One region of the Bradyrhizobium sp. HKCCYLRH3073 genome, then DNA from elsewhere that is predicted to be linked to it. Evidence: predicted binding sites of a transcription regulator. Region 1 holds the regulator's gene; each other region holds the start of a gene.
The links. The regulator LexA, encoded in region 1, represses DNA repair genes until DNA is damaged. The targets are predictions, from matches to a motif close to TGTTCNNNNTGTGTTCNG.

Region 1 (3,276 bases):
GGCCCGCGACCTCGCGGCGCTGCGGACGCAGCCGCCCGAGGCGATGTCGGCGATGGATGGCTATGCGGTGCGCGCGGCCGACGCAGCCAAGGCCAAGGCGCGGCTGAAGGTGATCGGCGAGGTCGCGGCGGGACGGCCGTTCGATCGCGTGGTCGGGCCCGGCGAGGCGGCGCGGATCTTCACCGGCGGCGTTGTCCCCGCAGGCGCCGACGCGGTGGTGATCCAGGAGGACACGATCGCCGAGGACGGCCATGTCGTGATCACCGAGGCCGCGATCACAGGCCGGCACATCCGGCCGGCCGGCGTCGACTTCCACCAGGGCATGGTGCTGCTGAAGGCCGGGCGCCGGCTCAGCGACCGCGACCTGTCCCTGGCGGCCAGCATGAATCATCCGGCGCTGCCGGTGCGGCGGCGGCCGAAGGTGGCGCTGCTCGCCACCGGCGACGAGCTGGTGATGCCGGGCTCGACGCCCGGCCCGGGGCAGATCGTCTATTCCAACGGCTACGCGCTGCGGGCGCTGGTGCGCAGCGAGGGCGCGACGCCGATCGATCTCGGCATCGCCGCGGATACGATGGCGGCGACGGTCGCTGGAATCCGGCGCGCCCGCGCGGCAGAGGCCGACGTCCTGATCACGACCGGCGGCGCCTCGGTCGGCGATCACGACCTGGTCAAGCAGGCGCTGGAGGCCGAGGGCGTCGAAATGGCGTTCTGGAAGATCGCGATGCGGCCGGGCAAGCCGATGATGCACGGACGGCTCGGCGACATCAGGGTGATCGGACTGCCCGGCAATCCGGTGTCGTCCTATGTCTGCGCCATCCTGTTCATGGTGCCGCTGATTCGGCGCCTGCTCGGCCGCGACGAGGCCGTGATGCCGCGCGAGACCGCCCTGCTCGGCCGCGAGTTGGGGGCGAACGATTCGCGCGAGGACTATCTGCGGGCGCAGCTCGAGGAGCGCGCCGACGGCACGCTGGTAGCCACCCCAGTGAGCCAGCAGGATTCGTCGCTGCTCGGGAACCTCGCGCTGTCGCAGGCGCTGGTGATCCGGCCGGCGTTTGCGCCGAAGGCGCCTGCCGGCAGCCCGTGCGAGATCCTGCGCCTGCCGAACTGAGCCGCTTCCCCGGTAAAGCCCGGTCCGTTCATCATATTTTTAGGATTGCGGAACACACATCGAACATATAGTGTCCGTTCATGATTTGTTTTTAGTATGTTGCGGGCGACGCGATGACGGTCCGACTCCAGGGCGCTCTCAGCCGGCTTGTGCTCAAGGCGCAGCTCCTGGACTCGGACAACAACAAACCGGGGACCAGGTCGAAATGCTGACGCGCAAACAGTACGAACTTCTGCGGTTCATCAACGAGCGGCTCAAGGAAGCCGGCGTGCCGCCGTCCTTCGACGAGATGAAGGATGCGCTCGATCTGCGTTCGAAGTCCGGCATTCATCGCCTGATCACGGCGCTCGAGGAGCGTGGCTTCATCCGCCGGCTGCCGAATCGCGCCCGCGCGATCGAGGTGATCAAGCTGCCCGAGCTGTCGCAGGCCGCGGGCAACCGTCGCGGCTTCACGCCGTCGGTGATCGAAGGCAATCTCGGCAAGGTGCGCACCAGCACTCCCGCGCTAGACGATGGCGAGCGCCCTGTCGCGGTGCCGGTGATGGGCCGCATCGCCGCCGGTACCCCGATCGAGGCGCTGCAGACGCGCAGCCACACCATCAGCGTGCCTGCCGACATGCTCGGCAACGGCGATCACTATGCGCTCGAGGTGCGCGGCGACTCGATGGTCGATGCCGGCATCCTCGACGGTGACATGGCGCTGATCCAGCGCAACGAGACCGCCGACACCGGCGACATCGTGGTGGCGCTGATCGACGATGAGGAAGCGACCTTGAAGCGCTTCCGCCGCCGCGGCGCATCGATCGCGCTCGAGCCGGCCAACACCGCCTACGAGGTGCGCATCCTGCCGCCGAACCGGGTGAAGATCCAAGGCAAGCTGGTCGGGCTGTACCGCAAGTACTGATCGCGAATGGGATCGGTCGATCGGCGGCGGGCGCACGCGCTGTCGCCGCCGAGCGAGAAGCCAGCCAAGCTGGAAGCAGCCAGCAAAATACGCCACACGCGAATGCACTTCATGATGTGCAGCGCGGCATGCTCAAACGCTTGTGATCGGCCGCGGGCACACGCGATGCAGATCAGCGCAGAATTGCCGCGAAGCGCGCGCTAACATCACCATCGATGTCCACTCTGATAGAGGCCTGCGCCTGTCCGGGGGGAGCGTGGGTCGGCTATCTCTCAACGAGGAGCGATCCGATGTGTGACTACAGCCTCCATGCGGTTGCGTCCCGTCCCGCCAAGGTCGGCGAGACGTTGATCTCGATGACCTTCCGTGGCACCGCCACCCGCGGCTTCGCCCTGGAGAGCGAGCCGACCGTCGCAGTCTGCATGATGCCCGGCACCGAGTTGGCCTTCGCCGAGGACGTCCGCTACGACAGCCGCTGGCTCTGGACCCGGACGATCCGCGAGCGCGTCGCAAAGTTCAACAGCATCGAGACCCACATTCCCGATCGCCATCACGACGCGATCGAGTTCGCCGACGGCCGCCACGTGCTGGTGACCCAGCTCTGCGAGGGCCAGCGCGTCACCGTGCTGCAATTGCCGGTCAGCAAGCAGCCGGCAGAGCGTCGCCCGGACATCGGCGAGGACGTGCCGACGTCGCATGCCACACCGATTCGCCGCATCAGCATCACCTGAGGGCCTGCGCGTCGGCATTTCTGTCGGTCGTGAGCGCGCTTTCGACGGTGGGAGACTTGGTCAACTTGGGTTCTGCAAGCGCAAAGTCCTCTCGGGCGAACGTCCGGCATCGCATCGGATAGGAACGACATCCCTCGGCCGGCATTGTTTGCCGGGGGAGCTTGCCGCCGTGGTCAACAAGATCGATTGGAACAAGGCCGGACGGATCACCGAGCCCGGCCGCTACATGCTTGCGTTCGGATGGCTGACGGTCACGGCTGATGACGTCGCCATCTGGCAACGCTATCCGGGCGCCGCGTTCACGCTGGTCGAAGGTCCATCGCTGTTCGATGGACCAGACGACACCGAGTATCATCTCGGCACGTTCGAGCTGCCCGGCACTCAATCCTGCTCGCTCTGCTCGGTCTCCGGCGGCGTCGCGTCCTGAAGCGGCGCGGCCGGCGCACGCGGCGTCAGCGTCGTGTCGAACGCGCCGGCCTCGGCGGGTGCCGGCCACCATGGGCGGTCGGTGCCGCCGGCACGCGCCGGCGTCA
Region 2 (3,276 bases), on a different contig from region 1:
CCATGTCGCGCACCTCGGCATCGCGCGCGGCATGATCGAGCACGCGCAGATCCTCCGCGGTCGGCGCGCGCGTCAGCGCGTCATGCCCCGGCGTAATCGCCAGGGAGACCTGGAGCGCGCTCAAGGACGCGAAATCAAGCCTGGAGTTGCGCCATTGCAGCACCTTCACGGTATCGAAGGTGTGGTTCTGGAGCGCATTGACCAGCTCGGGCTCGAACGGCGCACAACGTCCGGTGGTGCCGAACGTGCCGTTACGCGTCGCGCGTCCGGCACGGCCGGCGATCTGGGCAAACTCCGACGGCGTGAGCCGGCGGAACTGATAGCCGTCATATTTGCGGTCGGATGCGAAGGCGACGTGATCGACGTCGAGATTGAGCCCCATGCCGATCGCATCGGTGGCGACGAGATAGTCGACGTCGCCGTTCTGGAACATCGCCACCTGCGCGTTGCGCGTGCGCGGCGACAGCGATCCCAGCACCACGGCGGCGCCGCCATGCTGGCGGCGGATCAGCTCGGCGATGGCGTACACCTCGTCAGCCGAGAACGCCACGATGGCGGTCCGGCGCGGCTGCCGCGTGATCTTCCGGTCGCCGGCGAATTCGAGCTGCGACAATCGTGGCCGTGTCACCATCGACGCACCGGGCAACAGCCGCTCGATGATGGGGCGCATCGTCGCAGCCCCGAGCAGCAGCGTCTCGTCGCGCCCGCGGCGATTGAGGATGCGGTCGGTGAAGACATGGCCGCGCTCGAGATCGGACGCGATCTGGATCTCGTCGACGGCCAGGAACGACACGTCGAGATCCCTGGGCATCGCCTCGACCGTCGACACCCAATAGCGCGGGTTCTTCGGCTTGATCTTCTCCTCGCCGGTGATCAGCGCGACGGCCTCGCTGCCGACGCGATCGGCGATCTTGTTGTAGACCTCGCGCGCGAGCAGCCGCAGCGGCAGTCCGATGATGCCGGAGGAATGCGCGAGCATGCGCTCGATCGCCAGATGCGTCTTGCCGGTGTTGGTGGGGCCGAGCACGGCGGTGACGCCGCTTCCGGGAGCACGGTCGGACGTGCGCTCGAAAGGCGAGGCAGCCGAAGAGGACGAAAAAGCCATTCGTTAAATGTGGGTCTCGAAGCCGGCGTTGGAAGCGCGTCGTTCACGCGCGACGGATGCGGAATTGTCGTGTGTCTGGAGAGGCTGAGATGCTGACCCCTGTCTCACATTGTGACGCATATAGTGCCGCAGCTTAAGCTTCGGAACGCCTTGAGAACGAATCGCGAAGGAATCGCTGACTCTGTCGGCTTTCAGGCTTCGTTCACCGCAACATCTCGCGCTCTGCGATCAAGCCAGCACTAGATCAAGTTTTCGCGGGCTCCACAAGCAACGCTTTCGCGATGGAACTGGCGCGCATTTCAGGGCGTCCCGAGTCGAATCAGAATCAGGGAAGAGTCAAACGGATTCACGCGCAGCAGACAGCATCCATACGGGGACCGGCAAATCGGAGGTCAACGCGGAATCTCCATCGCATTCAAGCGCGGACGGCATGCCGCCAGACCTTCACGCCACGGCCGCTGTTGCGGCTCAGCCGCTGACGGGGCCGTGCCACAGCGATGAGATTCGGATGTGGAGGAGCAGCGATACGAGGCGCTACTGGGTCTTGGCGACGTGCGGCGCCGCCTGGGTGATGAACGACGTCGCCTCCAGCATCGCGGTCCCCAGCGGGGTCGGGATCACCATCTTGAACGGCACCAGCACGCGGGTGCCGGCGATCGGCACGAAGAAGATCTCCATGTTGCGGGCCTGAGCCAGATATTTGATGACCGGCCGGTCCGGGATGTAGCCCGCGACCGGCGTGAAGTAGATCGCGCAGACCAGCGCCGGACCGCGATAGCCCTTGTCAGCCTTGACGTTCTCCATGCGCTTGTAGTCGAGCTTGAGCTCGTAGCGCATGCGGCCGTCGAACACGGGCGCAGCGCCGCGGCAGGAGTCCGGCGACAGCAGTTCGCCATTGCCCGGCACCCGCACCAGAGAGGCCGTCATCGGATCGAGCACGCCGCGCTTGTGGGCATCCGTCACCGGAATGCGGTCGGGATCGACTGGAGGCGCCGGCTCGATGGCGAAGTCCTTCACGGTGCCGTTCTGCAGATTGATGCGGATCTGCTCCGATTTCTTTCCCGTGGAGGTCGAGGCCTGGTAGCTCTGGCCGACCAGGGCGCCGTTGACGACGCGTCCCTGCACCGAGCCCGTGCCTGATCCTTGCGAGAAGCTCTTGAGCAGGCCGGCGGTGCCGCCCTGAGCCGCAGCACCATACTGATCATCCCCGATCTCGACCGCCCAGGTGCCCTTGCCGACGGGGATGCCGGCCAGGGAAGCCTCGTATTGAGCGTCCAACCGAGCCTGCGCCTGGGCGCCTTGCGCCAGCAACAACAGGCAGAGCGCTGCCCCGGCCGCGGCCAGGCGGCCCGAGAGAAATGAGGGAACCGAGATGATGGTCACGTGACGAATGATCCTGCCGATCCGCCTGCCTGAGCGCCGGACCGATCCGACGCGCCGTCCTTGCTACTTAAGCCAAAAACGCCTTCAAACAACGCGAACCGTCCGACAATGGCGGTTTGTCCAGCGCTTTGCGCCTGAACAGCACTCAGAACCGTCGTCCGCAGCGCTGCCGGAACCGAGCCGCGAACCTCCGACCGCGCCAGCATGCCGCCATTCCGGACCGTTCGCGGGATATCCATCCATCACGTCCGAATGCGCCCTTTATATGGTCTAAACTGCCGGCTATACTATTGATTACACGCCTGCTTTTCTGCTGGTCGGCGATTTCGGCCCGACCAGGAGGAGGCATGGGTCGCGTCCTCCGGGTTCGCCGGCCCGGCTCTCGGTATCTGCTGCGGCCTTCAAAACCTTGACGAAAAGCCGCATCCCCCCTATAGGACCGCATCTCCCAGAGACGAGCTGGACGAGTTTTGGACCCCCGCGGCCCGCCGACATAGGCGGACGAAGGGTGCGGGGACGAGAGAGGATTTATTGCCATGTCGCGGCGCTGTGAACTGACGGCCAAGGGTCCCCAGGTTGGCCACAAGGTCAGCCACTCCAACATCAAGACCAAGCGGCGCTTCCTGCCGAACCTGTGCAACGTGACCTTCATCTCGGATGCACTCGGCCGCAACGTGCGCCTGCGCGTTTCGACCAACGCGCTCAAGAGCGTCGACCACAATGGCGGCCTCGACGCCTATCTGCTCAAGGCCAACGCCGCGACCCTGTCGCCGCGCGCGCTGGAGCTG
Region 3 (3,276 bases), on a different contig from region 1:
TCTCCGGAAGGCTCTCGACGCGGAAGGCATCGACCACGATGTCCTGGGTCGCCGACATCGCGGCGACCAGCAGCGCGGCCAGCGCGACCATGAACGGCGCATGCGCCGGGTCAGTCACGGCCAGCAGCAGGATGGCCGCGATCAGCAGCAATTGCGCGAACACCAGCCAGCCGCGCCGCCGCCCGAAGGCGCGCGTCAGCAGCGGCACGTGCAGCGCGTCGACCAGCGGCGCCCAAAGGAATTTCAGCGTGTAGGGCGTGCCGACCAGCGCGAACAGCCCGATGGTCCCGAGATCGACGCCGAGCTCGCGCATCCAGATCTGAAGCGTCGAGCCGGACAGCGCCAGCGGCAGACCTGAGGAGAAGCCGAGGAACAGCACCACGAGCACGCGCGGCTGCAGGTAGACGGCCATGCTCTCGCGCCAGGTGGGGGCGGGCTTGGCCTCAGGCTTTGCAGCGGTTGCTCTGATGTCGGAGGCGGCGTCAGGTGCGGTCATCGGTGGGTGGTAGCAGATCTGGACAGCTTTCGCGACGCCGCGGTCATTCCCCCGCCTGCATCCGCCCCGCCAGCGGAAACAGGTCCGGCGTCGCGCCCGCGCCCGGCGCAATGCGCGGAGAGTCCGCCGGCGCATCCGGCTTGCTGAAATCGAGCTCCTCGATCCGCGCGGCGCGCTTTTCGATCTTGTCGGCGGAGATGAGGATCTGGCGGATGTCCTCGCCGACATCGCCAAAATGCTTCTGCAGCTTGAGCACGCGCTCGCGCAGGCGGCCGAGGTCGTCGCCCAAATGGATCACCTCGTTGCGGATCTGGTCAGCGGCGTCGCGGATGCGCGCGTCCTTCATGATCTGCTGCATGACCTGGATCGCGAGCATCAGCAGCGACGGCGACACCAGCACGACACGGGCGCGATAGGCTCTCTGGATGACGTCGTCGAAGCCGTCATGGATCTCGGCGTAGACCGATTCCGACGGCACGAACATCAGCGCCGTGTCCTGCGTCTCGCCGACCACGAGGTACTTCTCGGCGATGTCGTTGACGTGGCGCAGCACGTCGGTGCGCAGCCGCTGCGCGGCGGCGCGCTTTTCGTCCTCCGTCTTCGCGTCGTGCAGCGCGGTCACTGCCTCGAGCGGAAACTTGGCGTCGATGCACAGCGGCCGCGTGTCGGGCAGGATCACGACGCAGTCCGGCCGCTTGCCGCTGGCGAGCGTGTACTGGAAGGCGTAGCTGCCCTTCGGCAGCCCGTCCTGGACGATCGCCTCCATGCGCGCCTGGCCGAATGCGCCGCGCGACTGCTTGTTGGCGAGCACGTCGCGCAAGGTCGTGACCTGTGTCGTGAGCTCGCTGAGATCGCGATGCGCGTTGTCGATGATGCCGAGCCGCTCGTGCAGCACGCGCAAGGAATCCATGGTGTGGCGCGTGGTCTGCTCCATCGATTGGCCGACGCGATGGGTGACGGCGTCGAGCCGCTCGTTGACGCTGCGCGCCAGGTCCACCTGCCGCCCGGCAAGCAGCTGCGCCATCGCGTCGACCCGGCCGGAGGCCTCGCTCTGCACCCGGATCATCTCGCCGAACCGCTGTTCGATCTCATCGGCGCGCATCGCCTGCTGGGCCGCGAGCTCGGCGCCGCGCCGGCCGGAGCGCACCACGGCCGCGACGATCATCAGCAGCAGGAGCAGAACCAGCACGCCAAACCCGATCAGCGCGTCGCTGGCGCGCACGGGCAGATCGCCGATCATGACGACGACAGGATTGAGGGACTGGCTGGCGGTCATCACCCCCCATCTATCCGATTCGCAAGAGCTCGCGAACGAAGAGAGAACATTTATGGTTAAGGCCGGGTAAAGAATCATGGTTAACGAGACATTGAAATTCATGGTTAGCGAAGTCTTAACTGCGAGCCATCACATTGACCGCGCCGGTTCCGCGGCTTAAATCGCGCGCCATGTCTCTAAGAGAAATCATCATCCTGCCGGACCGGCAGTTGCGGCTGGTGTCCAAGCCGGTCGAGAAGGTCACGCCGGAGATCCGGCAGCTGGTCGACGACATGTTTCAGACCATGTACGACGCGCCAGGCATCGGGCTCGCAGCGATTCAGGTCGCGCAGCCGCTGCGCGTCATCACCATGGATCTGGCCAAGCCCGACGCGAACGGGGAAGGCAAGCGCGAGCCGCGCGTCTTCATCAATCCGGAGATCGTTGCCAAGTCGGACGAGCTGTCGGTCTACGAGGAGGGCTGCCTGTCGATCCCCGAATATTACGAGGAGGTCGAGCGGCCGGCGCGTGTGCGCGTGCGCTTCACCGATCTCGACGGGCTGGTCCGCGAGGAGGATGCGGAGGGGCTCTACGCCACCTGCATCCAGCACGAGATCGACCATCTCAACGGCGTGCTGTTCATCGACTATCTGTCGAAGCTCAAGCGCGACCGCGTGATGAAGAAGTTCACCAAGGCCGCCAAGCGCGCCGGCGAGTAACGATCAACTCTCTCCTCCGTCATGCCCGGGCTTGACCCGGGCATCCACGTCTTGCCTCTCGCGTTGGCATTGCGACGTGGATGGCCGGGACGAGCCCGGCCAATGACGGCAGGATGAAGCCTTGAGGGGCGCACCAGATGCCGCTTCGCCTGATCTTCATGGGCACGCCGGATTTCGCCGTGCCGACCCTGCTCGAGCTCGCCGGCCACGGCCACGAGATCGTGGCCGTCTACACGCGCGCGCCGAAGCCCGGTGGCCGCCGTGGCTTGGCCTTGGTCCCGACTCCGATCGAGACCGAGGCGCGGCGGCTCGGCATTCCCGTGCTCACGCCGAAGACGCTGAAGACCGAGGACGCGCTGGCTGCGTTCTGCGCCCACCAGGCCGACGCCGCCGTCGTCGTCGCCTATGGCATGATCCTGCCGCAGGCGATTCTCGATGCACCAAAACTCGGCTGCTACAACCTCCACGCCTCGCTGCTGCCGCGCTGGCGCGGCGCTGCGCCGATCAACCGTGCCATCATGGCAGGGGACGCCGAAAGCGGCGTGATGGTCATGAAGATGGATGTCGGTCTCGACACCGGCGACGTCGCGATGGCCGAGCGTCTGCCCATCACTGACGCGATGACGGCGTCCGACCTGCACGATCGCCTGTCGCGCATCGGCGCCGACCTGATGGTGCGGGCGATGGCGGCGCTGGCGCGCGGCGGGCTGACGTTGACGAAGCAGGCCGAGGGCGGCGTGACCTATGCGGCCAAGATCGAGAAGGCCGAGGCGCGGATCGACTGGACGAAGCCGGCGCATATGGTG

Region 2: the regulator LexA is predicted to act here: its motif matches at 1,247-1,264, upstream of ACQR1X_RS04570 (helicase-related protein).
Region 3: the regulator LexA is predicted to act here: its motif matches at 1,804-1,821, upstream of ACQR1X_RS05180 (DNA recombination protein RmuC).

What each region holds. Positions count from the first base shown of each region.
Region 1 is NZ_JBNPUD010000007.1:23,586-26,861, forward strand. Features, by position in the region: gene ACQR1X_RS17625 (molybdopterin molybdotransferase MoeA) at 1-1,108, shown strand, start outside; gene lexA (transcriptional repressor LexA) at 1,314-2,012, shown strand; gene ACQR1X_RS17635 (hypothetical protein) at 2,303-2,743, shown strand; gene ACQR1X_RS17640 (hypothetical protein) at 2,913-3,170, shown strand; gene ACQR1X_RS17645 (ComEC/Rec2 family competence protein) at 3,125-3,276, opposite strand, start outside.
Region 2 is NZ_JBNPUD010000002.1:129,185-132,460, reverse strand. Features, by position in the region: gene ACQR1X_RS04570 (helicase-related protein) at 1-1,105, opposite strand, end outside; gene ACQR1X_RS04565 (DUF3108 domain-containing protein) at 1,640-2,416, opposite strand; gene rpmB (50S ribosomal protein L28) at 3,025-3,276, shown strand, end outside.
Region 3 is NZ_JBNPUD010000002.1:272,998-276,273, forward strand. Features, by position in the region: gene ACQR1X_RS05175 (AmpG family muropeptide MFS transporter) at 1-496, opposite strand, end outside; gene ACQR1X_RS05180 (DNA recombination protein RmuC) at 540-1,772, opposite strand; gene def (peptide deformylase) at 1,943-2,470, shown strand; gene fmt (methionyl-tRNA formyltransferase) at 2,608-3,276, shown strand, end outside.